DNA from 2 places in the Acholeplasma laidlawii PG-8A genome. Region 1 is predicted to be linked to the other one. Evidence: riboswitches for the same ligand, from Rfam matches in the RefSeq annotation. Region 1 holds a riboswitch; the other holds the start of a gene.
The links. Region 1 has a riboswitch for lysine ahead of lysA (diaminopimelate decarboxylase). Riboswitches for the same ligand answer to the same signal wherever they lie in the genome.

Region 1 (16,351 bases):
GCGGTAGTGAAAAAGCACATAAGATTAATGAATTTTTATCAAAGATTGCAGATCATTTTAATTTACCGATGGTGACTGGAAGTCAATCGATTATGTTTAAAGATCCATCTTCAATTGATTCATTTAAAGTGATAAGAAATAATCATAAAGGCATTATAGTCGGTAATATAAACCCTAATATGACACTAGAACAAGCACAAGTAGCAGTTTCTACAATCCAAGCTAATGCTTTATCAATTCACTTAAATGTGATTCAAGAACTGGTTATGAATGAAGGTGACAGAGATTTTAGATTGTGGTCTAACCACATTGAATCTGTCGTTAAGCATTTGAATAAACCGGTTATTGTTAAACAAGTTGGACTAGGTTTATCGCTAAAGACAATCCAAAAGATAAAAACACTAGGTGTAAAATATATTGATGTTTCAGGTAGTGGTGGTACATCATTTATTGATATCGAATCCACTAGAAGTGCTAAGGACTATAGTTACTTAAATGATTTTTCAATTGATACTGCTCAAGCCTTAATCAATCTTAAAAATGAAAAAGATTTAGAAATATATGCATCAGGTGGTATACGTCATCCACTAGATGTTATTAAATCGCTCATCTTGGGTGCTAAAGCTTGTGGACTATCTAAATGGTTCTTAGACTTAACGGATTTAGAATTTGCTGCCGCAGTTAAAAAGGTCGAGGAATTCATTGAAGATCTTAAAAAAATCATGTTGATTCTTGGCGTTTCTAGTCTTAAAGATTTAAAACAAGTCACATACAACATAGTGTAAATGAAAAACCATCACCTTTAAAAGTGATGGTTTTCTTTAAGAATTGACTTTAATTAAGCTTCGTTTGCTTGTATCTTCTTAACTAAACTCATGATAAGGAATACAAATGCTGCAATTAATAACATAGTAGTAAACCAAACATTAACAGATTGATCTAAATTATTTGAAAATGATGTAAATATGCTGTTTAATCTTAAGAAAATGGATGAAGTGATTGCATACATTGCGTATGCAATACCCACTGTACCAGAACCTAATAAAAATGCTACAAGTACAATTAGGAATACCAACAGAGTTGAACTAAATCCAAATACAACATAATATGCTGCAAAGAAGATAATCATCGGTAGTGTGATAAGCTCATTAACTTTAGCAGGTTTTGGTCTGTCATAAAGTAAATAGGCAACAACTACACCCAGTGTATATAACATAATAAGTACACTTACAATTTGATCTCCACTAAATGCATTTGATGGATTATTACTGAATAAATCGCCTAAAAAACCACTAAGTGATGATGCAAATAGAAAGAATAAAATACCATGTGATAAGAGTGCATTAGATTTTGATTGTGCCCAAATGACAGCAAACATTAAAATCATAATACCAAGATAAACACCGAATGTTACTAAGTTAAATGTTCCGATATTTTCTATAATATTTAGAATGTCTGCATGCCAGAAGACTGCAAAAATGACTACGATTAAACCACCAATTGAAACTGCAAAACTCTTTAAGGCCGTTAATAATGCCTTCATACTATAAATCCTCCTTTAATGTATTTTTATACATTTGTCTATTATTATTTTAATAAAAACCAAATAAAAAAGTGTCATAAATGCATAATAACACTCTTTATAAACTATTTTTTATGTTTTTTAGATACTTTTTTTGATTTAGTAAACCATCCAAATGGAATAGTATTTGCAAGAGCAAGACCTAAAGCGTAGTAATACCAAGCAATTAATGGTTTATTTTCTTCAGTTAAAGGATTAGATAATTCACTTTTAGGTACTAAGTGAATTTTACCATCTAAGTAGGTGATTTCAATAAATATATCAGTCTCACCAAATTCTATAACATAGTAACTATCAGCTAGAGTAGTCTCAGGTGGTCGTTTAACTGTATAAAGTTCCACAGGATTTAATCTTACAAATTTATAGTCTAAAGCAAAAAAGAAGATGATTAATATTGAAAGCATAAAGCGATTCAAAATAAGTTTAAGTAAAAGTTTCATAATTCCACCATTTAATTCTAAATTTATACTATAATTATTGTATCATATAAATAGTATAATGATTGTAGTTTAAAGCATCAAAATTAATAGAGAGGATGAATAAATATGTATAAAGAAACAAGAATCATACAAGCATCTGAAATTGGTTACAACAATAGGGTTAGAATCACAGATCTTATTGATATGATTCAAGATGTGGAAGGTGCACATATTGAATCATTAAGTGCACTTGCAAAAGAAAGTAGAGAACAGAAATTTGCAATTGTCTTAAATTTTCGTTATGTACATATTAAATATTGGCCAAAATATAAAGATATGTTAGAACTTACAACATATCCTTATGAAACAAAACAATTTTTAGGATATCGTAATACTTTAATACATGATCTTATGGGTAACTTATTAGTAGAATCGTATTGTTTAGGTTCATTTATACACATGGACAGTAAAGCACCACATAGATTAAGTAATGAAGTATTAAGAACACTTGGTAATAGAAAAAAACATGAGATGACTTATATGGGCAGAAAGATTAGTTTAAATAGAAAATTAGTCTTTATTAAGTCCTTTGATCAAGTAGTATTACCATCTCATCTAGATTACTATCAACATCTAAATAATGCAGTATACGTTGATTTTGCATATAACATGCTTCCTCTAGATTTTCAATTTAGCACTTTAGTTTGTGAGTATAAAAAAGATTTTCAATTATTTCAAAAAATGGTTTTAAAACTATATCAAACTGAAGAAGGGTTCTTAGTACAGTTCTTTGATGAGTCAGAAACACTTTATTCAATAATTGAATTTAAATAACTAAATTAGGCGTTTGTCCTAAAAATATGATAATATGAGTTGGCAATAAAATTTAAGGAGCGTATTTATGAAAGTTTTTGACTACGAAGATATTCAACTTATTCCTTCTAAAAGTATTGTAAAATCTAGAAGTGAATGTGATACATCTGTTCAATTTGGACCTAGAAGATTTAATCTTCCGGTGGTTCCAGCAAACATGGCAACCATTATTGATGAAAAGTTAGCAATCTGGTTAGCAAGTCATGATTATTTTTATATCATGCATCGATTTGATGAAGCATCACGTATACCTTTTATGATAAAGATGAAAGAACTTAACTTATATACATCAATTTCTGTTGGTGTGAAACCACAAGAATATGATTTTGTTGAAGAACTTTCAAGACTTAATTTAGTTCCTGACTATATTACAATAGATATAGCTCATGGTCATAGTCAACTAGTCATTGACATGATTACTCATATTAAAAAACATTTACCTACATCATTTTTAATTGCGGGTAATGTTGCAACTCCTGAAGCTGTAAGAGAGCTTGAAAATGCAGGCGCAGATGCTACAAAAGTAGGGGTTGGTCCAGGTAAGGTTTGTATCACTAAAATCAAAACCGGTTTTGGTACAGGTGGATGGCAACTCGCAGCACTTTCTCGTTGCAGTAAAGTTGCTAGAAAACCAATGATCGCAGATGGTGGCATTCGTACCCATGGTGACATTGCAAAATCTATTAGATTTGGTGCATCCATGATTATGATTGGCTTTTTATTTGCAGGACATGAAGAATCACCTGGACAAACAATTGAAGCAGATGGTCAAGTACTTAAAGAATATTTTGGTTCCGCATCAGAGTATCAAAAGGGTGAAAAGACCAATGTTGAAGGTAAGCGCATCTTAATTTCTTACAAAGGTAAAATTGAAGATACCTTAAAAGAAATGACAGAAGATTTACAATCATCTATATCCTATGCAGGTGGTAAAGATATTGAGGCAATTACAAAAGTGGACTATGTAATTGTTAAAAACTCTATTTTTAATGGAGATTGGATTTAACTAAAAGACCTTAATGAAGCAGTTTTGAATAAAAACTGCTTTTTTTGTACACTTTTTATATCATTTTACGCACTTTTTTCATAATGTTGATATAATATAGTTACATGAAATCATCTAGGGGAGATAGTATGGTTTTTAATTTAATTATTTGGATTGCGTTTTTAATGTCGCTTTTAATTACTGCAAGTCTATATTTTTCTTATACAAAATTAAGAATTCCTTATAGAGGGATGAGGCATTTTATCTATGGTCAAGTCCTTATTTCAGTACGTTTTGCATTAATATGGTTTCTAAATGAAACTTTAAGATTTTATTTGACCCCAATGATTGGTATTGTGATATTAAGTGGTGTTTTTGTCTTTAGTAGGTCAATAAGTAAATTTTCTAAATCAGATGTAAAACCAATCGATCTATACGTCATCTTACCTGTATCTTTTATCATCTATAATTATTTTTTATACATAGATGAAAAGTTGAATTTTCAGATAGTAACCTTGTATACAGTCTTAATCTATATGTATGCTAGAGCGGTTATTACTGTATATTTAAGAAGAGATGCTATTGAGGATAAAACACATTTACTTACATTAACAATGACACTATTTAGTGGACTTTACTTATTTAGAGTACTACACTCGTGGATGACACTTCAAGATCTAATTACATATCTAGAACTTAAAGATAATCAAGCAATCACAGTAATCTTTACCTTCTTACTACAGATACTCTTAACGTTTATTGTATCTAATCTAATTTATACTCGAGCACGTGTTGAAATAAAGAAAATTAACAGTGGTTTTCATCATTCACCAGTTTCAATGTTGATGCTTGATGAAGATAAAAAAGTAGTAGATGTCAATACACGGTTTACTGATTTTTTAGGTTATAAGGTAGAAGAACTACTTGGCAGTCAGGTTTGTGATCTTAAAATGTTTAAAGAAATTTGTCATTTATCTGAGTTCAAACACATGATGCAGTCAAATAACCCGTATCATAATGTGGAATACAGTATACTTAAATCAGATGGAAGTATCATACGAACACTTACTTCTATATCAGTTATTAATTATGTCGATCAAAAACATTCTATTATTACATTTACGGATATATCTAATCTACATCAAATGAATGAACAACTAACAGATTATGCATATTATGATGATTTAACGACATTACCTAATAGACGTTACTTGTCTAGATTAATTGATAGTAAAATTACAGATAATAAACGGTTCGCACTTATGTGTATAGATTTAGATAATTTTAAACATATTAATGATAACCATGGTCATACAGTTGGTGATGAGGTGTTACATCAACTGGCTAAAAGATTATTAAAAACTATACACGAAGAAGATTTTGTTGCACGCTATGCTGGAGATGAGTTTATCATTATTCTAAGTTTAGAAAATAATTCACATACACTAGAACATAAAATCGATAACATAATAGATGCCATAGAAAGTCAAATATACTTGGATAATAAAGTGTTTAACCTTAAAGCTTCTATCGGTTTATCTGAATATCCACTCCACGGATTAACACTTAATGATCTTTTAAGACAAGCGGATACTGAAATGTATCGTATAAAACGTATGGTCAAGTCAAGGGGTCTAAATAATTAATGCAATACAAACATAAAGATGCAAATCTTAAGACGATTTGCATCTTTTTTTCACTTTAAAATACACAAAATCAGTGTTATAATAATATGCTTACGATATTATGAAGAAAGTAGACATTTATGAAAAAAATAATGAGTTTCATTGTATTAAGTTTAGTACTTATATTAATTAGTTGCCAAACACTTGGAGATTCACCAGGTGAGGATACAATTATTTTTGAAGTGGCTGATGATATTGAATATGTTATTGGTGAAGAACGACCAATTTATTTAGAATATGTAACAGCTAAAGACATAAATAACATCACTTTTATTCATTTTGTGACTTATGATGACAGTTTGGTTAATTATGAAGTTGAAGGTGAATACCAAGTTACATTCGAACTAGACTATGAAGATTATCATAAAGCAATTACAGTGGATGTCCGTGTGGTTTCAACATCAACAACTGTAAATTTAGATTTAAACATTTTTTATATAAACGATTTTCATGGGGCTGTTTTAAATAATGAAGAACAAATTGGGTTAAGCCGCATCGGTAATTTAATTATGGATGAAAAAAATAACAATCCAGATACCACCTTATTTTTAGCGGGTGGAGATATTTTACAAGGACAATTAATCAGCAATTGGTATGATGGTGCTTCAACAATAGAACTGTTAAATGATATGGAGTTAGACGCATTTGTTGCAGGTAACCATGAATTCGATTGGGGTGTTGATGTATTAACACAGTATTTTAATGGCCAAAACGATTTACAAGCTAATTTTCCATTACTTGGTGCAAACGTTTATGAAAAATCATCCAATGAGATGGTAGAGGGTTTCGAACCTTATACTATCATAGAAAAATCAGGTATTAATGTTGCAGTGATTGGTACAGTGGGCTTTGGTTTAGAATCTTCTATTGCATATGCAAGAATTAAAGACTACAAGTTTATTGATCCTGTAGAACGAGTCATGTATTTTGCTCATAAAGCAAGAACAGAAGATGATGCAGATATTGTCGTTGTAATTAATCATGCGGATGATGATGGATTTAATAATTCTATTGCAAATCTCAAAGGTGACTATAAAGTAGATGCTATCTTTAATGGTCATACCCATAGATACTATACAAGAACAATTAATAACGTACCTGTTATGCAATCCGGTGCAAACGGATCACATGTAGGACACGTTACACTGAATTATGACTCAAAACAAGGAGTTTATAACTTCACTCAAGCAAACTTAACTCAGTTCACTGAAGAAAGACTAAATGTGGAACAGTCAAGTATTAAATTTAAAATTGATAACTTCTATAATGAAATTTCAGGACTATATGACCCAATCATGATTTCTGGTGAAAATATAGAAAGAAGTTCATTATCAAATTATATTGGGAAACTCATGCAATCAAAGTTTGGTGCAGATGTTGGGCTTCATAATACCGGTGGCACAAGAGATAGCATTAGTAATGGTGAAAGCCTAAGTTATGCAAAACTTCATGCCATATCACCGTTTGATAATACAGTTGTTTTAATCGATGTTACAGGTGAAGAACTATGGGATGCAATCGGTGGTGAAAATGCATATTTTAGAACGGGTTTATCTATGAATGATATCCAAATGCAAAGTACTTATAAATTAGCATTAAATGACTATATATTTGGTTCAAAATGGTTCTTACGTGATAAACCAGCTGTATTTACTGGTGTGACTGTACTTGATCTATTTGTAGAAACTGTAGAAAATCAAAGTAGCGTATATGAAACATGGACATCTACACTGCCTATTATGTTTAATCAAAATGTAAGTTTGTTTGCTCACTTAATTACATATTCTTCACAAATTCATATATAATTCAACATTTATTTTTATTACATGTTATAATGTAGACAAAATTAAATCAATCTCGAATAATGAGGCTGCGAATACAAATAGTACATCACGGAAAGGTGTCATTCGCCGAAGCATAAACATTTGCTGGGTGTAAATTGAATAAATTTACAACTGTTTCTTATAACTCGCCTAAAGTTATAAAGAATTGCGCATTATTAAGGGAATAGGCAGAAGTTTTAGTTAATTTATTAAATCACTAGCTTTTGCTAGTGATTTTTATTTTTAATTGAAAGGAAGACCTAATATGACAACAATTCAACATATCAGTTTCGAAGATTTAAAAAGTAAGTATCAAACACCACTCTATATTTATGATGAAGCAGCTATTCGCAAACAATGTAAGGTGTTTATAAATAAGTTTAGACATCCTAAAGTGTCAAGTAATGTTATCTATGCTTCTAAAGCATTTTTAACGATAGCTATGGCACAACTTATTATGAGTGAAGGACTTCACTTAGACTGTGTATCTCAAGGTGAGTTATATACAGCGCTTAAAGCAGGGTTTCCTGTTGAAAAGATCGTGTTACACGGTAATAATAAGACCAAAGATGAACTGCTTATGGCACTTAATTTTAGAGTGGGTACAATTATAGTTGATAATGATTATGAAGCAAGTATTTTAAACGAGATTGTTAATGATAAATATAAAGTCAGTGTCATGTTAAGAGTTAATCCTGGTATTGATGCACATACGCATAAATATATTAAAACTTCAACCTTAGATTCTAAATTTGGTATGTCGATATTAGATCCTAGAACTAAAGAGACAATTAAGTCGTTAAATGACAACCCAAATATTAATTTTTTAGGTACACACTCTCATATTGGTTCTCAAATTCTAGAAGAACATTCATTTTATGATCATGCAATTACCATATTAAAATTTTATAAAGAAATTAAAGAGCTTTACCAAATTGACTTGAAGGCAGTCAATTTAGGTGGTGGATTTGGTGTGAAATACATTAAATCAGACACTAGATTAGACTTAAATAAAGTATTACCAGAACTATTGGAAATTGTATATCAAACAGCAAACAGTTTAGAGATTTCGGTACCACACGTCTATATTGAACCAGGTAGGAGTATTGTTGCTGAAGCAGGCTATACACTTTATACAGTCAATCAAATTAAAGAAACCATTAATAAAAAGAAATACTTGTTTATTGATGGTGCAATGAATGATCATATGCGTACTGCACTTTATCAGGCTAAATATGACGCATTTATAGTAGGTAAGGAAGATATGGTTCATGATACAACCTACACAGTAGCAGGAAAAGCTTGTGAAAGTGGGGATATCATTATTGAAGATATTTTACTACCTGATGCAAAACCAGATGATTTATTAGTTGTAAGAACTACAGGAGCATATCATTATTCTATGGCATCCCATTATAATAGATTAACTATCCCACCGGTTATATTTGTAAAAGATGGTCAATCTAAAGTGGTTGTAAGAAAAGAAAGTTTCATGGACCTTCTAAGTCATGATGAGGCATTAGTATAATATGAGAGCAGTTTTAAAGTTTGGTGGTTCTAGTGTTCAAAACCTAGATTTAATGAAAGAAGTTGCCCAAACGATTATTGAAAAGAAAAACACCTATAATGAACTCGTTGTTGTATTATCAGCCATGGGAAAAACTACAAATAGTTTAATTAAAATGGCCAAAGATATTACAAAATATCCAAATAAGCGTGATGTGGATTTACTCATATCAACTGGTGAGGTTGTATCAATCGCGTTACTTTCTATTATGTTAAATGATATGGGTTATAAATCGATTGCTTTAACTGGAGAAAAAGCAGGGATTTTAACCAAGGGTACTCATACTAAAAATAAAATATCAAGTATTGATACAAGACGTGTTGAAGCGCATATTCAGGCAGGTAATATTGTCATTGTCGCAGGTTTTCAAGGTTTTAATGAAGCAGGTGAAGTCACTACTTTAGGTCGTGGTGGATCAGATACAACAGCAATTGCTCTAGCAGCTAAACTTGGTGCTATTTGTGAAATTTATACAGATGTTTCAGGCATTTATGGTGTGGATCCTAGGATTTATCCGGATGCTCAAAAATTAACCCAAATAGATTATGAAGAAATGAAAGAAATGGCATTTTTAGGTGCGAATATCATGGAACCTAGAAGCATTGATATTGCTCAAAACTATGGTGTAACAGTCTATGTCACATCACTTAAAAACCCTTTAGAAGGGACTTACATTAAGGAGTACAAACAAAACATGGAAGATAAAAAAATTACTGGTATTGCTGTTACAGAAAAAGTAGTTATGGTTTCAATTCGCCGTATACCTTATTCAACTAAGATTACTGCAGAACTGTTTAAAGATTTAGCACTAAACGAAGTTAATATTGACGTTATTAACCAAAACCCTAGTGTGGGTGGTACCATTAATATTGCATTTACGGCCCATGCTGATGATTTAGATGCAGTCAACGAAGTACTTGATAAATTTGAAGCTAAAAACCCAACCATTCAAGTATTAAAAGTAAATGAAGTTGTAAAGGTATCTATTGTAGGTAGTGCGATGCGCTCCCAATCTGGTATTGCTGCAGAAGTATTTGAATTATTTGCAGAAAATGATTTAGAAGTGAAGTTAGTTACAACATCTGAAATATCTATTTCCTATACATTTGATAATAAATATAAGAATAAAGTCGTTGAAGTATTAGCTAAACACTTCAATGTTTAGTCAAAAGGTGGAATCTATGAAAAAAGTTAATGTTGGTATTGTAGGTATTACAGGTTTGGTTGGTCAAACTCTACTAGAAATACTTGAACAATCATCCTTACCGGTAGATACGCTTTATGTATACGCATCCAGTCGTTCTAAGGGTAAAGAAGTTGCATTTAAAGGTCAAACTATCATTATCAAAGAACTGAACGAAGATAGTTTTAATGATCCTTTAGATATCGTGTTTTTTGCAATAGAAAGTGACCTTGCTTTAAAATACGCTAAAATCGCAAGTTCTAAAAAGATATATGTTGTAGATAACTCCTCAGCGCACCGCATGATAGAACATATCCCATTAGTTGTACCTGAGGTGAATAGTCATGTGCTAAAATCTAGTGACTATATAGTTGCAAATCCAAATTGCTCTACCATACAAAGTGTTGTAGCACTTCATACAGTACATCAATTATTTAATTTAGTAGATGTTGACTATTCAACCTATCAAGCAGTCAGTGGTTCAGGGGTTAACGGTATAGAGGATTTAGAGAGAACATCACAAGGCTTAGAACCTAATTTTTATCCAAAAACGATATATAATAATGTTATACCTCAGATAGATCAATTTCTTGAAAATGGTTATACTAAAGAAGAAATGAAGATGATTTTAGAAACTCAAAAAATATTAGCTTCAAAGATAAACATAACTGCAACAACAGTCAGAGTCCCAGTAAAAGTAGGACATAGTGTCCAAATTAAAGCTACCACAAAAGAAAATATTGACTTGGATAAACTAAAGAATGCTTACGGAAAAATAGACGAAGTTAAGTTATATCCATCCAATGATTATCCAACACCTTTAGATGCAAGTGGCTCGAATTTAGTTCACATCGGTCGTATCAGAACAGACTTAAACTATCCAAACAAAGTACTATTATGGACAGTAGCTGATAATGTTAGAAAAGGTGCTGCACTTAATGCAGTACAAATAGGTGAGTATATCTATAAGGAGTTTATAAAATGAAAAAATTTACAGGTTCAGGGGTTGCACTAGTTACTCCATTTAAGGGGTCTAAAATTAACTACCCAGTACTACAAAAATTATTAGATTTTCATATTGAGAATGAAACAGATTTTTTAGTGATATTAGGTACTACAGCTGAATCACCAACACTTACCTCAAGTGAGAAAAAAGAAGTTATTTCGTTTGTAGTAAATTACATTAATAAGCGTATACCTATTATGGTAGGTACAGGAAGTAATGATACAAAACAAACGATATCTTTTTCAAGAACTGCACAAAGATTAGGTGCTGATGCTTTATTAATTGTTACACCTTACTATAATAAACCAACTCAAAATGGGTTATTAGCGCACTATAAGGCTGTAGCTAAATCAATTAATTTACCTATTATGCTTTATAATGTACCATCTAGAACCGGTGTGAACCTAGAAGTAGATACAGTTAAACGCTTAAGTAAAGTCAAAAATATTATAGGTATTAAAGAAGCAAGTGGTAACTTAGAACAAGTTAAATCTATTATTGACCAAACACATGAAGATTTTATTGTCTTAAGTGGCAATGATGACCAAGTCTATGATGTTTTAAGTTTAGGTGGTCATGGTGTCATATCTGTTACTGCAAATATTATTCCATTATCTACTTCACTACTTATTCAAAACTTTAGAGCTGGTATAGATAATAAAGAAGCATTTATAAAATTCAACAAACTTCATGATATGATGTTTGTTGAATCCAATCCTATACCTGTTAAAAGAGCACTAGAACATTTAGGATTTGAAGTAGGTAAACCAAGATTACCTTTAACGAAACTTGGTGCTAAACATAACCGTATGTTGTTAAAAGTTTTAAGAGACTATAAGTTGGTGGATAATGATTAAAATAGCAATTAGTGGTGCACTTGGTAAAATGGGCCAGGTCTTAAAAAAACAAATATTATTAGATGAAACACTTGAATACATTGGTGGTTATGATCGTAAAAGGTCAGAACAAATAGTAGATAAGTTAGATGACTTAGGTAGCTTTGATGTGTTAATTGATTTTTCCACACCTACTATATTACCTGCACTTTTAGACTTTGCCAAAAAACATCATAAAGCATTAGTACTTGCAACCACAGGTTATAGTGAAGATGATTTTCTTTTAATAAAATCATATAGTCAACATATACCTATCTTTTATTCTGCAAACTATTCTGTTGGTATACACTTACTGACAAACGCACTCAAAGTTGTAAGCAGTCAAATAGATAGTAGTTATGATATAGAAATGATTGATAAACATCACCGTTTTAAAAAAGATAGTCCAAGTGGCACAGCGTTTAAACTATATGATGCAGTCAATGATGCATTACCTGAAAAAAGAGCACTTATTCATGGTGAATCCAGTGAAAATGGAGTTCACGTACATAGCCTTCGACTAGGAAACTATGTTGGAGAGCATACTGTCATTTTTTCTAACCTAAGTGAGACTTTAGAATTTACACATATTGCTCATGAAAAGAGTGTTTTTGCTGAAGGTGCTATTAAAGCAGCTAAATTCATTAAAGATAAGAAGAGTGGATTATTTGGTATGGATGATTTGCTAGGTGCTTAACGCACCTTTTTAATCAATTTAAACAAGGTGATTAACAATTTTAAATTATGAAATTATTCAATCAATATAAACTTAATGTTTATGACAATTTTATGGATAAATTTAACCTCCAGACTAAAGCCTCTACTTTAGTCTGGATTAAGCATGTCATGTTACCGCATTTTAAATATGAGTTTGATTTATATAATAAAACTGCACTTTCATTAATTGATGAATCACTTTTGGGTATCCCAAATGTAACCACGGCTAGGGCGTATGCTTTTAAGTTACATGAATTAGCTAGAACACTAGAAAATGATAAACAGTTCTATATTAGAGCGCTTGCTCATATGGTATCTACAATCCATGTTAAGACACATGCTCTTAAGTGTTGTGATTATTTGATAAAGATGATACAATTTCAAACAAAAGATGCTGATCGAGTTGTAAGTGAAAGGTTAAGACAAATTTCACTCATTGATAGACAACAAGAGGATACAATATGACATTTAAAGTAGAATTAGTTCAAAAAGAAGATGCTCAAGCTATGTTAAGCTACTTAAAAGAAGTTGGAAGCGAAACCAATTTCTTATTATTTGGTGCAGAAGGTGTTGGATTAAGCATAGAAGAAGAAATGAACGTGTTAGATTCATTTAGTAAGACACCTTACAAAAAAATGTATGTCGTTAAAGATGATTCAAAAATCATAGCTACTGCTCACATACAACTTCATACAAAAGATAGAACAAAGCATAAATCAAGTATTGGAATATCTGTTTTAAAAGCTTACTGGAATCAAGGCGTTGGTTCTATGTTAATAAAAACACTTATAGATTATGCGAAGTCTACCGGTATTACTGAAACAATTTACCTTGAAGTATTATCTAATAATCATAAAGCAATCGGACTTTATGAAAAGTTTGGATTCTACACATATGCAGTGGATAAACGTTCTACTAATATAGATAATGAGTACTTTGATAACAATTTAATGAGACTAGATCTATAAATTTTAAAATTTTTTTACATATTTTAAATACCTAGGTTATATACTTGAAGTATATATTTTACGTGTGGTATAATATTTTTAACTTATGGGACCCAAAGTGGCCTAAAAAGGAGAAAATTATATGAGAAAAAATCAAACATTCGAATTAGTGTTAACTTCTATTTTTGTTGCACTAATTTTTTTAATGGGTATGGTACCACAAATTGGATTCATCACAATTGTTCCAGGTAATCCAATCACAATACTACATATCCCAGTTTTAATTGCAGCTGTTTTGCTATCTTTTAAGTACTTTTGGATACCGGGATTAGCATTTGGTGTAGTAAGTTTAATACAGGCAGCAATGAACCCTGTAGGGCTTAATATTGCATTTATTAATCCGTTAGTAAGTATACTACCAAGAGTTTTATTTGTATTTGCTGTATTCTTCTTATTTAGATTATTTAAAATCTTAAAAAATACTAAATTTGGAAGTTTCATTATTATTGCATTAGTTGCCGCAATTACAGGTGTTGCAATCTTTGAAGGTACATTTGTTGTTTTTAGTAATTTAAGTGATAATGCAAATTATATTATTGCTGGAGCTATCATACTAGTGTTTGTTGGGCTATATGTTTATTTATATTTAAAACATGATTTTAAATCACTTGTTGTACCTTCAATATTCATTATAGGCACCTTAATCCATACATTCTTAGTATTGGCTTCAGTAGCATTATTTTCATATGATGCATTCTTTGAAGTCTTTCAAACAGATCAAGTAATGGATGTTATCGTATTTATTGTAGGATTTAATGGTTTAACAGAAGCAGTGATTGCTGCACTTATTGGTACACCAATTTATTTAGCACTACAACGTGTACCATTAGTACAACAAAAACTTGCTAAGTTCTAAATAAAAAGGTAAAATAGATATGGAATGGGGCCGTTTATGGATTTGCCGGGGCCTGGAATCTATTATATGCATGTAGCGGTAGTGCGCTTAAAAACACGAGGTTATAATAACCGGAAACCAAACACAAACTTTAGCATTTGCTTAATTAAGACAAATTGCTTGGCACTCTAATAGTTTACATGTGACTTTAGACTTGCCTCAGTAAAGCATGTTATGGTTATACATATGTCTAGGTGTATAGCATGAAAATTCGAAACTAGCCTCGTACTTGCTAATTTTGTTAATTTACTAAGCGGTATTAAATTATTAAATTGACTAAACATGTAGATTATAATAGAAGAAAAGTCTCGTACATGGGTTCGACTCCCATCGGTTCCACCATACTAGAATGAAATAGTTTCCAAATCTTGGAGAAAGGTTATAATGAATATAACCAATCTAAAGATAGGGGAACTTTTTTTATGAGAATCACGCAGGAAATGAAATTAAAAATGGTAGAGGAACATTTACTGAAAGGTAAATCATTATCACATATATAACAAGCATATGATAATTACGATGTCAGTAATATTAAGTACAATGTCAATTTGTACAAAAAATTCGGTTCAGAGGTATTTTTGAATCGAGAAGGCAAGATATACTATTGAGATACCAAACTATTGGCGATAAAAAGAGTGCTTGAAGGTAATGAATCAATCAGAAGTGTCGCGCTTGATTTTGGATTAACAGATCCGACCATTTTACAAGACTGGATTAAGAACTATAAAAACAAAGGTGAAGCAGGCGTACAAGATACATATCCAAGAAAGAATTATGTATTAAAAGATGAGCGAGCAAGAAATATCGTAGATAAAAAATTAAAGGAAGAAAACGAGCGACTACGTGCAGAGATAAAATACTTAAAAAAATCTCAGTCCTTAACCCAAAAGCTAGAAGGAGCAACAAATAAGGATAAAGTTTTAATTGTTGCAGGGTTAAGGAAGAAACACAAATTAGAACATCTTCTAGCAATCATAGATATGGCACCATCGGTTTATGATTACAATCTATCAGTCATTAAAAACAAGGTAAATAAGTATCAAGAAATTGAAGATAAAATTGATGAGTTATATTTAAAGAAGCATAAAAAAAGACAGCATTACAACGCGATTTACATTGAATTAAAGAATTTAGGATATAAGATAGGAAACAATAAAGTTTTAGAGATTATGAGAGCCAAAGGATATCTTAAGTTTAGAAGCAAGAAATGGCTTAAATACTCATCATATGAAGGGGATAAAGGATATGTAAAGCCTAATCATATGAAACAAACATTTATAACAACAAGACCCTTTGAAAAAGCAGGTACAGACATTACAATGTTTAGAGTTAAAAACGCAGCAGTTTATTTATCTCCAGTTATTGATTTTAATACCAGAGAAGTTCTGTCTTATGTAGCAGCCAAAGATGCCAAGGTCGATAAAGTGATGCATATGCTGACTCAATTGAAGCAAAAGCATGGAAATCAAATTGAGGGTATGATGATCCAATCAGATCAAGGCATACAATATCAAAATTCGAGATATCAAGAGAGACTAATTGAATTAGGGATGATTCAATCCATGAGTAGAAAAGGAAACTGTTTAGATAATAGTCCGACCGAAAACTTTTTTGGCAGAATCAAAGATGAAATGTGGTATGGACATGAAGATGAATTTAATTCAGCTGATGAATTAATTAAAGGTATTGATGAATACATTGAATACTATAACAACACTAGAATCGTTCTAAAAT
Region 2 (16,351 bases), 480 kb from region 1:
GGTTAGTAAAGTACAGAAAAGATGGTAAAACAGTTTATTATTCATTGGATGATGACCATATTAAGTTACTTATAAGCCAAGGACTAGATCACCTTTTACATAAATAAAAAAGAGTGCGAGAAATGAAAGAATATAGATATCATTTAAAAAACATAAGTTGTGAAAAATGTGCAGATAAAATCGAGAGTAAGCGAAATACAGGATGGTGTAGAAGTGAGTGAATTAACATTTGAAGAAAATATTGTGTGTTCAATTGAAGGTTTGGACTGTGCTAATTGTGCTGCAAAAATTGAAATTCAATTGAATAAAACAGATGGAATAGAAGAAGCGAGAGTGGATTATTTATCAGGGAAACTTATATTATCATTATCAAGCTTAGCTGATAAAAATGAAGTCTTACAAAAAACACAAAAAATTATAGATAAGATCGAACCAGGTGTTAAAATTCGTGAACTGAGTAAAGCGAAAAATGACGATCATGATCATGACCACGAAGAAGGAGTAAGTCTTCATGAAATGTTAAAACTCATCATAGGTATACTTATCTTTGTTGGGGTACTATTTATTAATAAATCATCTATTTTTTATCTTCCGATGTTTATAGTAAGCTATCTGTTAATAGGAGGAGAAGTAGTATTTCGAGCTTTTAGAAATATATTAAGGGGAAAAGTGTTTGATGAAAATTTCTTAATGACTATAGCGACTATTGGAGCATTTACTGTCGGAGAATATCCTGAAGCTGTTGCGGTTATGCTATTTTATCAGGTAGGAGAACTCTTCCAGGATATAGCAGTAAATCGATCAAGAAGATCGATTAAAAAACTTATGTCAATACGACCGGATGTTGCTTATGTAAAAAAAGGTAATGAGGTTCAAGAAATCAAAGTTGAAGAAGTAAATGTGGATGATATTATTGTTATTAAACCAGGTGAAAGAGTTCCTTTAGATGGCATAATAATAGATGGTGATTCATCACTGGATACAAAAGCATTAACAGGTGAATCGGTCCCTATGAATGTGACTGTAGGTGAACAGATATTATCAGGTTGTATTAATATTAATGGTTTACTTACAGTTAAGGTTACAAAACTAGCAAGTGAATCTACAGTTGCTAAAGTATTAGAGTTAGTTGAAAATGCTACAAGTAAAAAGGCTCCAACTGAAAACTTCATTACAAAGTTTGCAAGAGTCTACACACCAATTGTTACATTGTCAGCGGTATTGCTTGCTATAATTCCTCCTCTAATTTTTCAAGTTGGAACATTTGAAGAATGGTTATATAGAGCATTAATATTCTTAGTCATATCATGCCCTTGTGCACTAGTTGTATCTATACCATTAGGATTCTTTGGTGGGATAGGTGCAGCTTCAAAAAATGGAATATTAGTAAAAGGTGGAAACTATTTAGAAGCACTAAATGAAATAGAGATTGCTGTATTTGATAAAACAGGTACATTAACTGAAGGATCATTTAAAGTGACCCAAATTAATCCGGTTATTGATATTTCAAAGGATGAATTGTTAGAAAAAACTGCATACGTTGAAAGTTTTTCAAATCATCCAATAGCTTTATCAGTTGTCAAAGAATATAACAAAAGCATTAAACAAGAAATTGTATCAGATATAAAAGAAGTTTCAGGTCATGGTATAAAAGCTAAGGTTAATAGTGATGAAGTATTAGTAGGAAATGCTCGTTTAATGGAAAGAGAAAATATTTCATTTGAAGCATCATCTGCATTAGGGTCTATCTTGTATATCGCTATTAATAAAAAATATGTTGGTAATATTGTTGTATCTGACCAAATAAAAAAAGATTCAAAAGAAGCAATAAAGCTATTGAAAGCATTAGGGGTTAAGAAAACCATAATGCTAACGGGAGATAAAAAATCTGTTGCAACTAGTGTTGGCAAAGCATTAGGATTAGATGAGATTCACGCTGAATTACTTCCTGAAGATAAATTAAATAAAGTCGAAGAACTTTTAAACAGTAAGTCAAAACGAGGTAAGCTCTTCTTTGTTGGAGATGGTATAAATGATACACCAGTACTTGCAAGAGCTGATATCGGGATTGCAATGGGCGGACTTGGTGCAGATGCCGCAATTGATGTAGCAGATATTGTTATTATGACAGATGAGCCATTAAAAATTGTAACTGCGGTAAAAATTGCTAGGCGAACAAGAAAAATTGTATGGCAAAACATTATATTAGCATTAGGTATTAAAGCTTTCTTCTTAGTTCTTGGTGCATTTGGAATAGCAACAATGTGGGAAGCCGTTATTGCTGATGTAGGTGTCTCGTTGATAGCAATCCTAAATGCAATGAGGGTGCTAAAAAAATAGGTAGCGTGTCAATTTGTAAAAGGATAGATAGCATCACACATATAAACACTAAATGGTTTGATACAAAAGCGAATGAGCATTCGTCCCATGTATCAGGCCTTTTTTTAATTGGTTAATTGATTGAGGGTTATTGATACTTTAAACTCAGTTATTACATTTGGAAAGGTTATATGTATAACGCTTTTCATTTTCACATTAGCTGCAATACCTAGTCCGTCTACTTAGAAGTAGGTGTTTTTTACTCATAGTGCTATTTGAGATTAGAGGTATATGTTTTTAATTAGTGATGTACTAATGGTAGAATGTATGTTTTGGTGGATGGTGTGGAACTAAATTATAGACTTCGAATAAAAAAGAATGCCATTTTTGTTATGTTTAAACTTTTATCAACTACCAATGAAATCTATAATTTTGATATAATGAATTGAATTAAGGTGATATCCTGTGCACATACAATGTACAAAAGCAACGCTAGATTATTTTAAACCGAAAATTACAGAACATGACACAGATAATGATATGTATGCTTGGCATGCGCACTTTTTAAAACGAAGTGGAAAGAATCTACTCGTATTAATGCATGACCTATCAAGATTTACAGTTGTATTCTATGGATTAAAGAAAAGTCACATTAAAGAACTCTATCCCATGATCAGTGTTGGTGTAATGAACGCTATGATGGATGCTGGTATACCATTAGATGCAATAGGAGCCTATGTTGATAGACGACCTGAATCATTTTCATTTAACAAAACTAAGCATAGAACTTTAGTTGCGAGATTAAATAAAGCAGTAGAAATGGTAGATCATATATTAGGCACTGATGGATATCATCCAGACTCTATTGAACAAAGACATGCGGGTCTATTTTGTAATGAGTTACTTGTTTGTGAAGATAATTATAAAGTCTGTTATCATCCGGAAGAAAAGTTAAGAGAATATTTAGAATTACTAATAAAATAACCAAGACGCAAGTATGAAATGATCTATCAAGGTAACATCTATTCAGGAGATAAACTGAATAGATGTTTTTTTGTTTTTAGGCTCCAAGAGGTATAAAAGAGATAATTAATGACTGCTACATGGTATTATGATAGATTTACAAAAAAGTCGTTTGTATAAAAAAACTTACTTTAGATGTTATTACAGTTAACTTTTAGGCATGTTTTTCATAAAAAGTTCATATCATACATTTAAATGATACAATATCATTAACGAATTTAAAATCGCATATGTTATAAACAAGATTGTGGGGACAAGGGATGTTAGCATATAATGAGTCGATTAAGCAATTTAATCAAGATGTTTTGAATAATCAAATCATGACAAAAATCTCCAGTAAACTTAACGCTGGTAAGTCAGAACAAAGTGCATGGAAAGATGCTGCAGTATACATGAAAAATATTCTTGAACTAGCAGGGTTAGATGGTGATATTGAAATTGGCATGGAATTAAAAATTCCGATCACTAATAATCGAATTGACTTTTTAATCGCAGGGTTAAATGATCGTTTGGAAAAATCATTGATTATAGTTGAAATGAAACGGTGGAGTGCTGTATCTAAAACAAATAAAAGTAGACTAGTCAATGCAGATGATACAAGATATGGTCAAGATGCACTCCACCCTTCATACCAAGCATATACATACAAACTAAATTTAGAAGCATATAACCAAAACATCACTGAGGAAAATATACAAGTCTCTTCATGTTCTTATTTGCATAATCTATATGAAGATAGTGATATCAAAGATGATTTTTATAATGAATTTCTGGAAAAATCACCAGTATTTGCGGCAAAAGATAATCAAAGACTTGCAAATTTTATAAAAATGCATGTTTCTAAAGCATATCATAACCAATTACTATATCAAATTGAAAATTCAAAAATAATTCCAGCACAAATGCTTATGGATAGTTTATCCAGCGAACTATCCAATAATAAAGTATTTACACTATTGGATAAACAAGAGATTTGCTACCAAAATGTCATTAAAGCGATTAGGGATAATGAAGGCAATAACCAAAAACAAGTTTTTATTGTTAGAGGTGGTGCTGGAACAGGTAAAAGTGTTATTGCAGTTAAAATACTAAATGAATTTATTCAAAACAAAAAACTAGCTTTTTATGTAACTAAAAACTCAGCTGTTAGAAATGTTTATAGTAAAAAGTTATCTGGCAGAGAAAATACACATTTAAAAACGCTTTTTCTTTCAACAATTAAAATATCAAGAGATCGACCAAAGGATCAATATGAATGTTTAGTTGTTGATGAAGCACATAGGTTACCAAAAAGATCAAAATCTGGAAATATACTTTTAGGAGAAGATTTAATTAAAGAAATTATTGATTCCACAAAAGTTTCAATATTTTTTATTGATGAAAAACAACAAGTTGATATAAGAGATTATGCTACTATAGAGCGTATTACTCATACTGCAAAAAAACTTGGTGCACACGTTTATGATGATGAAAATTTAAGGCTTAGTTCTCAGTTTAGATGTTCAGGCAATGATGAATATATTAATGCAGTTGAAAGTATTTTATATAATGAGGAAGTTATAGTAAACAAGGACTTAGAATATGAAGTCAAAGTTTTTGATAATATTCAAGATTGGCATGAAGCAATTATGAAAAAGATTGAAGAAACTCCTCATAGTAGAATGTTGGCAGGAGATGTCTTTGATTGGGTTTCAAAGGATGATTCAACATTATTTGATATAAAAATAAATGGATTATCGTTACAATGGAATAAAGACACTACATTTAGCGCAGATGAAAGTCAAAAATATCGAGTGGGTCATATTGATACAGTTCAAGGATTAGAGTTTGATTATATAGGATTAATTATAGGTGATGATTTAATATATAACCCTTTAAAAGGTCAAGTTCAAACTGATTATACTAAGCATCCTATGAATGCTGGTCATTTTAGACGACATGGTAGACGCTCACCCTTAATTGAAGATTTAGATCAAATTGATTTGATCATAAGAAATACATATAATGTTCTAATGAAAAGAGGAATGAAGGGTATATATATTTATTGTATGGATAGCAAACTTAGCAGGTTATTAAAGTCAAAATTTTAAAATCAACAGAGGATGAAATTTTGACATTAATAGATCAACTCAAACCACATGTTTTTAAAAAAATCATTGCAGAAACATATAAAAGATCAGGTTTTAGGGTCAAAATAACAAAAGGAAGTCACGATTATGGGGTAGATGTCTTTGCAGAAAAAAGGAAAGATAAAATCTATATCCAAGCTAAATTATATTTAAAGCAAAAAGTAAACTTAAAGGCAGTTTAAGAAATTTATACTGCTAAAGGGATTTACAAGTGTAATACAGCAGTTGTTATTACAAATGCCAAATTTCAAAAATCAGCCACCATTTCAGCAAATAAATTGCATGTATTATTAATTGGAAGAAAAAGATTTAAGGAAAAGATTGTTGAAGCATTTGATATTTACAGTAAAGAAGATAATTCAAAATGAGAGGAACCCTGATTATAAACTAAGCTAGGTTTTCAAATTTTGATAAAAAAAGGTATAATACCTCTAGTAGAGTAAATTAAATAAACTATTTCTATAAAGATATGTTGATGGGGATACATATGGAACATATAGGGAAAACATTATCAAGATCAATTAAAGAGTCCAAATGGGTTGCAATTAACTACACGAACGCTGATGATAAAAAGACGTTCTTTTGGTGTTGCATTCGGGATATTGATGTTGATAACAAATATCTTTATATTGATGCATTTAATCAAACTAAATTGGAAAATGATAATAATGGGGTAGATAAGAGAACTATCCTTTTTGATCGAATTCAAGCTGCGTATATTGTTGAGGGCACAACTTATGATGTACCGGAAGATTTGATTGACAAAATAGAAGGCCAATTAGATAGGCTAAAATGGTTGGAATTTGATCTATATGATGAAAAGATGTTTCTATACTATAAAGACTGCTTAATATATGATCAACCCCCATACCAAAGAGAGAGTGTACTAGTTTATGGTATTGATCAAAATATATTAAAAACTAATGGAACAGTTAAACTTAACTACCAACAAATTGGCATAATTTCTGATCAGTTAAGCAAAATTTCATCTCAAATGGAAAATAATAATCTCACAATTATTGATCTTATTATTAATGATTTGTCCATTATTACACCTAGGGGTAAATATGTTATTGCCTACAAGAAATTAAATTTCAATCCTTATTCAAAATCTCTGGTTATGGAAGATGAAGTACATTTTAACTATTCATTTATTATGGATGAAAAAGAAATAAACATTCATAACCTAAGAAATTACTTAGATATAGAAGTTGAAGTGTTCACAGAACTATATACAACAAATATTAATGAAGCAAAGAACATTTTACAGGACAACATAAGAAAAGGTGAGAAACTTGATGATACTCCATATATAATGGATCAAATTAGGCAACTTAGTATTAATGTTCAAGAACAATTCAAATATATTTCAATACTTATGGCAAAAAAGGAAGGTAATACACCGCTACAAGCCTTTTTTGGCAATATGAGTAAACACAGATTAGGAAAAAAAGATGATTACCAAATAGTGACATTAGATAATAAGGTAAATATAAGTCAATTAAGAGTTATCTCTAATGCATTAAAACACCCAATAACATATGTACAAGGCCCTCCTGGTACAGGAAAAACACATAGTATTATTAACTTATTAATATCTACCTTATTTAACGAACAAACTGTATTAGTATCATCAAATAATAATAAACCCATAGATGATATCTATACTAAACTGATTAATCTCAAATATGGTACTAAAACAATACCTCTACCTGTTTTAAGGTTAGGCAACAGAGATAGAGTCTTAGAAGCCATAGAGCGTATTAAGGCGATATATGATGGTTATAAGGAACAGTTTGACAGACCTAACGAGAGTCAGCTTAATTCTAAAAAGAATTTGAGTCAATCTAATTTTTCAATTATAAATAATTTAATAAAAGATTACGAATACAAATTACAACTTAAAGAACAGATGGATTCATTAGATTCTGTGATAGAAGCTTTTAAGGGTAACTTAAGAGTATCAACAATAACTGCAGAGTATGAAAAATATAAGAAAGATTATGATAGTTTACCGGATATTGAGGTAGATAGTATCCAAAAACACATCCAAAAAGTTGATAGAGACTTTTTAATGTGGCTGTATTATACATCTTTAAATAGTTTTTCTAAACTATTTAAAGAACCTAAATACAATGATTTAATCAGTATTATAAAAGATGAAAACGAGCAAAAGAGAGTAACCGACTTTAATAGATATATTACCAACCAAGACAATTTAAAAGATTTAATCAAAATATTTCCAATTATAATGACTACAAATATATCTGCTGCAAGGTTAGGAAATCCTGAGCCTTCATTTGACTTGTCGATTATAGATGAGGCTGGACAATGTTCAATCGGCTATGCTCTATTTCCTATTTCTAGAGCAAAAAAATTATTGCTTGTGGGTGATTTAAATCAATTAAGACCAGTGATTACACTTTCTCATGCATTAAATAAAAAACTAATGATTAAGTATAAGATACCAGATGTATATAATTACTTAAACAATTCCATACTAGGGCTCATGCAATTAGTTGATTATATTTCACCCTTTGTACTACTTAACTATCATTATAGAAGTCACAAATCAATTATAAATTTTAGTAATCAAAAGTATTATAAAAATGAATTAAAAATAGAAACAGCAATCAACGATACAAAGGCATTATTTTTAGCAGATGTTGCTGGAAATAGTACTAATAAAACAAATTCTCAAAAAAATACTTCTGAAATGGAAGCAATCCAAATTGCAGAGTATATTAAAAAAAGGGGTAATTTTAATGTTGGTGTAATTACACCATTTGTTAATCAATCTGAGCTTATAAAAAACATATTAAATGAATATGATTTGAAACATGTAGAAGTGGGAACTATTCATACTTTTCAAGGTGATGAAAAGGATACGATATACTTTAGTCCAGCAATAACTCCTAGTACTAAACAAGGTACTTTTGATTGGATTAAGAATAATGTTGAGCTAATTAATGTAGCAACCACACGTCCTAAGAAAGAACTCATTATTGTTGGAGATGCAGAAGAAATTAGAAGTAGATCTTTAGGGCAAAGTAATGATTTGGTGGAATTAGTAGATTATGTTGCTAATAATGGAGAGAAGTTTGAGTTAACTCCAAAAAACGAACTTATGACTGTGAATAGCCATAACTATCAACAATATAATACGAAAGCCGAAACTGAACTCTTCGAAACAATTAAGCACTATCTAACAACAGCTGATCAGTATGAAATTAAAACACAAGTTAAAGTGGCTAATGTTCTTAATAAATTTACACATCCAGTATTATTTGATTATGGTACAAAAGCGGTGTTTGATTTTGTGCTTTATATTAAACGTGGTAGAAATTTAATACCTGTACTAGTAATAGAACTTAATGGACCTGAACATGATTCGAGTGAAGAAACAAAGTGGCGTGATTCAAAAAAAGAGCAAATATGCAAGGATAACAATATAAAACTACTAAAGATAGGTAATGACTACTCAAGAAGATATATGTTTGTTAGAGAAAGTATTATAAACATACTGAAATAATTGTTCTAGCATGCTTAAATAATAAGTTTTATTTTGTTTGATAATCAAATGCATTTAATCTTGTGGAGGATAAAAATGAGCAATGACAATTTATTTTCAAAAGCTGAAATTAAATATTTAATAAAGAATAAGGATATAGTTATTGGTTCTTTTGGTTTAGCAGCAATTATACTTGCAGCTATGAATTATGGAATTTTATATTTAATACCAGGGATTATACTAACGATAGCAGCGTTAGGTATGAGAGGTTACAAAATATATAAAATTTATGAAAGAAATAAGAAGATTGAACGCACAAGGATTAAGTATAACTTCAAAAAGATAAAAACCATGGATGGATATCAATTTGAAAAGTTTGTTGCAGATAGTTTAAAACTGATCGGATACAAGACAGAATTGACAAAGAAATCCGGTGATTTTGGTATTGATGTAATCGCGAAGATCGAAAACAAGGTTATCGGTATTCAGGTTAAGCACTATAAGGGTAAAGTTGGTTATGATGCTGTTAAAGAAGTACATTCAGGGGGTAAAATTTATAAATGTAATGAATATTGGGTAGTCATATCAAATAATCATGGATTTACTAGACAGGCTAAAATTGGTGCAGAAAAGCTAAATATTAAATTATATGATATCGATGATTTTGCGTACTTGCTTGATTTTAAGTAAAAATTAGATACTCCTCTTAAAAATTAAAATTAGATAAAATAACACAGTCTATTATAGAAAGTGTGATTAAAATAAAATTAAGGATAAAAACTAAACTATACCCTATAAAAAGTATTGGAATGTCCAGTTTTGCTACCCTCTTATATTGACATTTATACCAGAAACTATGTAAAGTTTCTGGTTTTTTTAACCTGCTCAAACTAAATGTTAAAATCAAACTTAATAAACACTATAAGTAATATTAATTGACAAGTAATTAAAATTTAGATATGATATAAACATACCCCCCCCATATAGGGGTTAAATAAGGAGTGCACATATGAAAAAAAATCAATTTAATTCTAAGTCTAAGCATAATCATGAACACGCAATGGATGATAAACACGAACACATGAATCATCATAACCATGACGACCATAATCATCATAATCATGAACACATGAATCATCATAACCATGATGACCATAATCATCATAACCATGACGATCATAACCATCACAAACATCACCATCACGGTAACTTTAAGAAGATATTTTTAATTTCCTTACCACTTGGTTTAATCGTAATGTGGTTATCACCTTTTATGGGTATACACTTACCATTTCCATTTTATTATGAGTTTAAATATTCAGATATACTGGCCTTATTTATTTCTATAATACTCTTCATTTATGGTGGTAAACCATTTATACAAGGTGCAGTAACGGAACTTAAAAATAAGCAGCCAGGTATGATGGCACTTGTTACAATGGGTATTAGTGTATCTTTTTTATATAGTGTATTTGCTGTGGTTATAAGATATGTTACAGGTGAACACTATATGGATTTTTTATTTGAGTTTGCTTCTTTATTACTTATTATGCTACTCGGTCACTGGATAGAGATGCTTGCTTTAATGAAAGCAGGTGATGCACAAGAATCACTTGCAAAATTATTACCTAAAAATGCTTTACTACTAAAAGAGCATGGTGAAATGGTAGAAGTTCCAATTTCACAGTTAAAGATAAATGATGTAATCATTGTTCAATCAGGTGAAAATGTTGCTGCAGATGGCATTATTTTAAAGGGTGAATCTAGAGTTAACGAATCTTTATTAACTGGAGAATCAGTACCTGTAGTAAAAAAAGTTGGTGACTTTGTTATTGGTGGCTCAACAAACGAATATAGTAAACTAGAAGTTAAAGTCACAAAAACAGGCAAAGATGCATATTTATCACAAGTTAAAAACTTAATTATGGATGCACAGTCTAAACCGTCAAGAGCTGAAAATAATGCTAAAAAAGTAGCAGGATGGCTATTTTATTTAGCGTTATTTGCAGCACTTGTATCATTTGTTGTATGGTATTTGATGGAGGATTTAAATAGTGCTATTTTATTTTCAATTACAACTTTAATTATTGCATGTCCACACGCGCTTGGTTTAGCAATACCTCTAGTAATATCTAGAAGCACCAGCATTGGCAGTGTAAATGGTGTTTTAGTAAAAGATAGACAAACTTATAATTTAACTACTAAAGCGGATATTGTTATATTAGATAAAACAGGGACACTAACCACAGGTATTTTTAAAGTACAACATATTGATCTATTAGATAACTCACTAACTGAAGAAGAAGTTATTTCAATTTTATATGGTATAGAATCAGCATCTAGCCATCCGATTGCACAATCCATTATAGAATATGCTAAAAATAAGGATATTAAAGCTTTAAAATTCGATAAGATCAATTACATATCAGGTAAAGGATTAGAAGGTAGTGTTGGTTTAGATACTTATGAGTTTATAAGTGTAAATGCATATAAAGAACCAATCACGATTCAAAATGATTTTGGGTACACAGTAAGTATTCTATTAAAGAATAATAAAGCAATTGGGGTTGTCAAATTAGGTGATAGTCTAAAGACTTCAAGTCAAAAACTTATAAAAGAATTAAAACATAAAGGTATAAGACCTATTATGGCAACAGGTGACAATGAATATGCTGCAAAAATTGTAGCTAATAAACTAGACATTGAATATTACGCTAATCAGTCACCGGAAGATAAGTATAAATTAGTTGATAAATTTAAAAAACAAGGTTTAATTGTCATAATGATGGGAGACGGTATTAATGATGCACCTTCTTTAGCACTTGCAGATGTTGGTGTAGCAATTGGAGCTGGTACCCAAGTTGCTATAGATTCTGCAGATGTTATTTTAACAAATTCAGAACCAGGTGATATTGCATCATTTATTGATTTGTCTTTTAAGACAAACAGAAAAATGAATGAAAATTTAATTTGGGGTGCTGGTTATAACTTTATTGCAATTCCAATTGCAGCTGGTATTTTAGCACCGTTTGGAATAATTTTATCACCTGCAATTGGTGGTGTATTGATGTCACTTTCAACTGTAATTGTTGCACTTAATGCATTAACTTTAAACATGGTTAAATCTTGATCAAAAGATCTAATAAGTACTTAAAGCATTAAAAATAAGAGTATTTGATATATGACATTTATCACATTATATAATTTTTTTAAAATCTTAGGTTGATATATTAGGGATGTTATATTATAATGTCCTTACAAATAAATATAAATAGAGGTTGCGATTAAGAAGAGTAGAGTGGGGAGCCGGTAGGCTATGAACCACTTCAAAGGCAAAAATCGCCGAATAAATAATGAAGACATTCATTATTTATGGGGTTGTTGGTAATACCAATAACACTCCTACGAAAGTAGAGGAGCTATTATAATTGATATTATAAAACGCTTCTTGGCGTTTTTTTTTGTACAAAATAAATAAGGTGGTTTAATATGAAGAAACTTGTAACAATACTCATAGTGTTAATAATGAGTACTACATTAATTGCTTGTACGACACAAGCAAATAATGAAACTAAAAAAGATTTAGTCGTTGGATTAGAAGCGGCATATGCACCATTTAATTGGACTGTAACTAGTGTGAGTGATTACGCTTATCCGATTAGTAATCAACCAGGTTCATATGTAGATGGTTATGACGTTCAAATGTCAAAAGAACTAGCTAATATTATGGATCGTAATCTAGTTATTAAAGCAATCGAATGGGATGGGTTAATTCCTGCTTTAAACAGTGGCGAGATTGATGTAATTATCGCAGGTATGAGTCCAACAAGTGAGCGAAAGCTACAGATTAATTTTAGTGATGAATATTACCGTTCTGAGATAGTCATGGTCGTTAAAAAGGATTCAAATTATGCGAGTGCTTCAAAATTAACCGACTTTAACGGTTCTAAGGTTGTTGCTCAAAGAGGTACACTATATGATGATTTAATACCACAAATAGAAAACGTGGTACATCAAACACCGCTAGATGCTTATAGCAATCTAGTTGCATCTGTTATGACAAATGTATCAGATGCTTTTGTAGCAGAGCTACCAGTTGCAGAATCTGTTGTAAAATCAAATCCTTCATTAACAATTGTTAAATTTGAACAAGGATTTGGATTTACATCAGAAGAATCAGATATTACCGTTTCTGTAGGTGTTAGAAAATCAGATACTGAGTTACTTGATGAAATTAATAGTGCATTAAGCACAATTAGTGTTGAAACTAGAAATGAAATGATGACTGCAGCAGTGATCAGAAACAACGAATCTGAACTTAGTATATTTGATTTAATAGGTAAGTATGTATCACTATTCATTCAAGGTGTTGGGGTAACACTTCTATTAGCGATCATAGGTACTTTGGGTGGGTTTATATTATCGCTTATACTAGTTTGGCTAAAAACTCAAATAGTAGATAAAAAAAGAGATGGCTTCATTAGAATTTTATTTAAGCGTTTAACAAGCGGTATAGCTACAATTTATATTGTTTTATTTAGAGGTACACCGATGATTGTACAAGCAATGATTTTTTATTACGGTGTAAAACTTATTTTTGATCTATCTTGGTGGACACCACTATCTGCTGGTTTAATCATTGTTGTTTTAAATACTGCTGCTTATATAGCAGAAATACTGCGTGGTAGTATGAATGCTATTGATAAAGGACAAATGGAAGCAGCAAGATCTTTAGGGTTTTCAAGAGTAAAATCGTTATTATACATTGTATATCCTCAAGCAATTAAAAATGCATTGCCAGCAATTGGCAATGAGTTCATTGTCAATTTAAAAGATACTGCAGTATTAAGTGTGATTGGTGTGCTTGACTTATTTAATGCAACACGTCAAGTTGTTGGTGCAACCTATGATACTGTTACACCATTTGTTATTACAGCAATTATCTACTTAGTCTTAACAGGGGTTACATCACTTGCTGTAAATTACTTGGAAAACAGACAAGCAGGAAAGGAAGTTAAACATGCGTAATATCTTAGAGGTTAAAAATTTATCTAAACATTTTGGTTCACACCATGTTTTAAAAGATATTAATTTAAAAATTAATGAAGGTGATGTTGTCACTATTATAGGTTCATCTGGAAGTGGAAAAACTACACTACTAAGATGTTTAAACTTATTAAATGAAGCTGATAGTGGACAAATTATATTTAATGAAAGTGATCTCATGGATCCGAGTACAAACTTGGATCAATTAAGAATGAAGATTGGTATGGTGTTTCAGTCTTTTAATTTATTTAATAATAAAAATGTTATCGATAACTGTACACTTGCACCCATCAAATTGCTTAAAATGACGAAAGAAGATGCAAATGAATTAGCATTAAAATTACTTGATAAAGTAGGCATGAAATCATTTGCATATAAAAAGATAGACACCTTATCTGGTGGACAAAAGCAAAGAGTGGCAATTGCCAGAGCATTATGTATGAATCCACAAATTATACTATTTGATGAACCCACTTCTGCACTAGATCCTGAATTAACTGGTGAAGTATTACAAGTCATGAAAGATTTAGTAAATGAAGGTATGACAATGATTATTGTCACACATGAAATGCAATTTGCAAAAGAGGTATCTAGTAGAATCATATTTATGGATCAAGGATTGATTGTTGAAGAAGGTACACCAACAGAAATTTTTGATAATCCAAAAATGGAACGTACTAAAAACTTTATAAAGTAAATTTATTGTATAATAAATACAAAATACTATTTTAATAAAAGGGGACAAGTATGAAGAGAAGATTGTTGACAATCATTATGGTTGTTTTAGCACTGACATTGTCTGTACTAGGTTTTGTATTTGGAGGATTTGACTTAACAAACCTTCAAAAAGAGACACTAAATATACTGGTAATTGTGTGTGGTATCAGTATGGCTTATTGTTTTATCGTAGGAGAATTATCAGGAAATAATTCTCAAATGGATAAATTATGGTCTATTTTACCGATAGCATATGCATGGATAGTAGCGGTAAAAGGATCAATGCACCCAAGGTTAATTGTAATGGCTCTACTTATTACAATATGGGGTGTTAGACTTACCTTAAACTTTGCTAAAAAGGGCGCGTATTCTTTTAAGTTTTGGGCAGGTGAAGAAGACTATAGATGGATAGTTTTAAGAAAAGACCCTAAACTTAATAAAAAGTGGAAGTGGGCTTTATTTGATTTAGTATTTATTTCAGTATTTCAAAATGCCTTAGTACTTGCAATTACATTACCGCTTTTAGCGGTTATGGAATCTGCTATGGCTTTTAACATATTTGATGGATTGATTGCAGCACTCTTGTTAGGCTTTATTATATTAGAGACAATTGCAGATAGACAGCAGATGTCGTTTCAAACCAAAAAATATAGCCTTTTAAAGGAAGGGAAAAGTTTAAAAGATCTACCTGCACCATATAATTTAGGGTTTAATACTCAAGGTCTTTGGGAACGTTCTAGACATCCCAACTATTTTTCTGAACAAGCTATTTGGATAGTCTTATATCTGTTTACTATCAGTGCAGGAGTAGCTAGTTATATATTCTTTAACTGGACACTAGTTGGTGCGATGGTACTTATATTATTATTTATGGGTAGTTCTTTATTTTCTGAAAATATTTCATTAAGTAAATATCCAATGTATAAGGACTATATTCATAAAGTTTCCAAGTATGTACCTTTAAGACGATATAATAAAATTAAATAAGTATTACATAATATAAAGCGCAATACATTGCTCATTTATACGATATTTAACGTATATTATGCAATGTATTGCGCTTTATTTATTATAGAATATTCATGTAAATGTTAAAGATGAAAGTTGTTTTTATTAGCATGCATAAAAATTGCATTTTTTAAAGTGAATACTTGACAACCGTTTTATTTTGGTTATAATAATAACTAGATTGGCACTCTAAACTACAGTGTGCCAGAATTGGAGGTGATATTGTGATTAAGCCATTAGAAGACTATGTTGTTCTATCAGTTAAAAAGGAAGAAAAAACTACAGCAAGTGGTATTATCCTAGCAACTGAAGACAAAGACAAACCAGCTATGGGTAAAGTAATTTCAATAGGACCAAAAGTTGAAAATATTAAGGTAAATGATGAGGTTATTTATCAATCTTATGCTGGAACTAAAGTCAAACTAAAAGAGGTTGAATATTTACTAGTTCAATCTAAAAATATTCTCGCAATCATAGAAGAATAGTCATATATTAAGGAGGATACTTATAATGAGTAAAGAAATTCGTTATGGTAAAGATGCTAAACAATCTTTACTAAAAGGGGTAGATTTACTTGCTAATACAGTAAAAATCACCC

Region 2: linked by a shared signal. The riboswitch ahead of ACL_RS06195 (transporter substrate-binding domain-containing protein) and the one ahead of lysA (diaminopimelate decarboxylase) in region 1 are both predicted to bind lysine.

What each region holds. Positions count from the first base shown of each region.
Region 1 covers NC_010163.1:818,358-834,708, reverse strand. Annotated here, with positions in the region: gene fni (type 2 isopentenyl-diphosphate Delta-isomerase) at 1-785, shown strand, start outside; gene ACL_RS03950 (hypothetical protein) at 839-1,543, opposite strand; gene ACL_RS03945 (hypothetical protein) at 1,648-2,022, opposite strand; gene ACL_RS03940 (acyl-[acyl-carrier-protein] thioesterase) at 2,128-2,835, shown strand; gene ACL_RS03935 (GMP reductase) at 2,903-3,880, shown strand; gene ACL_RS03930 (sensor domain-containing diguanylate cyclase) at 4,009-5,505, shown strand; gene ACL_RS03925 (bifunctional metallophosphatase/5'-nucleotidase) at 5,625-7,349, shown strand; lysine riboswitch at 7,401-7,549, shown strand; gene lysA (diaminopimelate decarboxylase) at 7,633-8,895, shown strand; gene ACL_RS03915 (aspartate kinase) at 8,897-10,099, shown strand; gene ACL_RS03910 (aspartate-semialdehyde dehydrogenase) at 10,116-11,102, shown strand; gene dapA (4-hydroxy-tetrahydrodipicolinate synthase) at 11,099-11,980, shown strand; gene dapB (4-hydroxy-tetrahydrodipicolinate reductase) at 11,973-12,695, shown strand; gene ACL_RS03895 (putative immunity protein) at 12,743-13,180, shown strand; gene ACL_RS03890 (GNAT family N-acetyltransferase) at 13,177-13,683, shown strand; gene ACL_RS03885 (ECF transporter S component) at 13,805-14,578, shown strand; RNA gene ssrA (transfer-messenger RNA) at 14,605-14,959, shown strand; gene ACL_RS03880 (IS3 family transposase) at 15,238-16,351, shown strand, end outside.
Region 2 covers NC_010163.1:1,299,140-1,315,490, reverse strand. Annotated here, with positions in the region: gene ACL_RS06235 (ArsR/SmtB family transcription factor) at 1-107, shown strand, start outside; gene ACL_RS06230 (heavy metal translocating P-type ATPase) at 214-2,340, shown strand; gene ACL_RS06225 (DUF6933 domain-containing protein) at 2,785-3,303, shown strand; gene ACL_RS06220 (DNA/RNA helicase domain-containing protein) at 3,603-5,432, shown strand; gene ACL_RS07340 (restriction endonuclease) at 5,453-5,653, shown strand; gene ACL_RS06210 (AAA domain-containing protein) at 5,959-9,003, shown strand; gene ACL_RS06205 (restriction endonuclease) at 9,079-9,672, shown strand; gene ACL_RS06200 (copper-translocating P-type ATPase) at 9,992-12,112, shown strand; lysine riboswitch at 12,247-12,412, shown strand; gene ACL_RS06195 (transporter substrate-binding domain-containing protein) at 12,472-14,010, shown strand; gene ACL_RS06190 (amino acid ABC transporter ATP-binding protein) at 14,003-14,725, shown strand; gene ACL_RS06185 (DUF1295 domain-containing protein) at 14,776-15,732, shown strand; gene ACL_RS06180 (co-chaperone GroES) at 15,978-16,238, shown strand; gene groL (chaperonin GroEL) at 16,264-16,351, shown strand, end outside.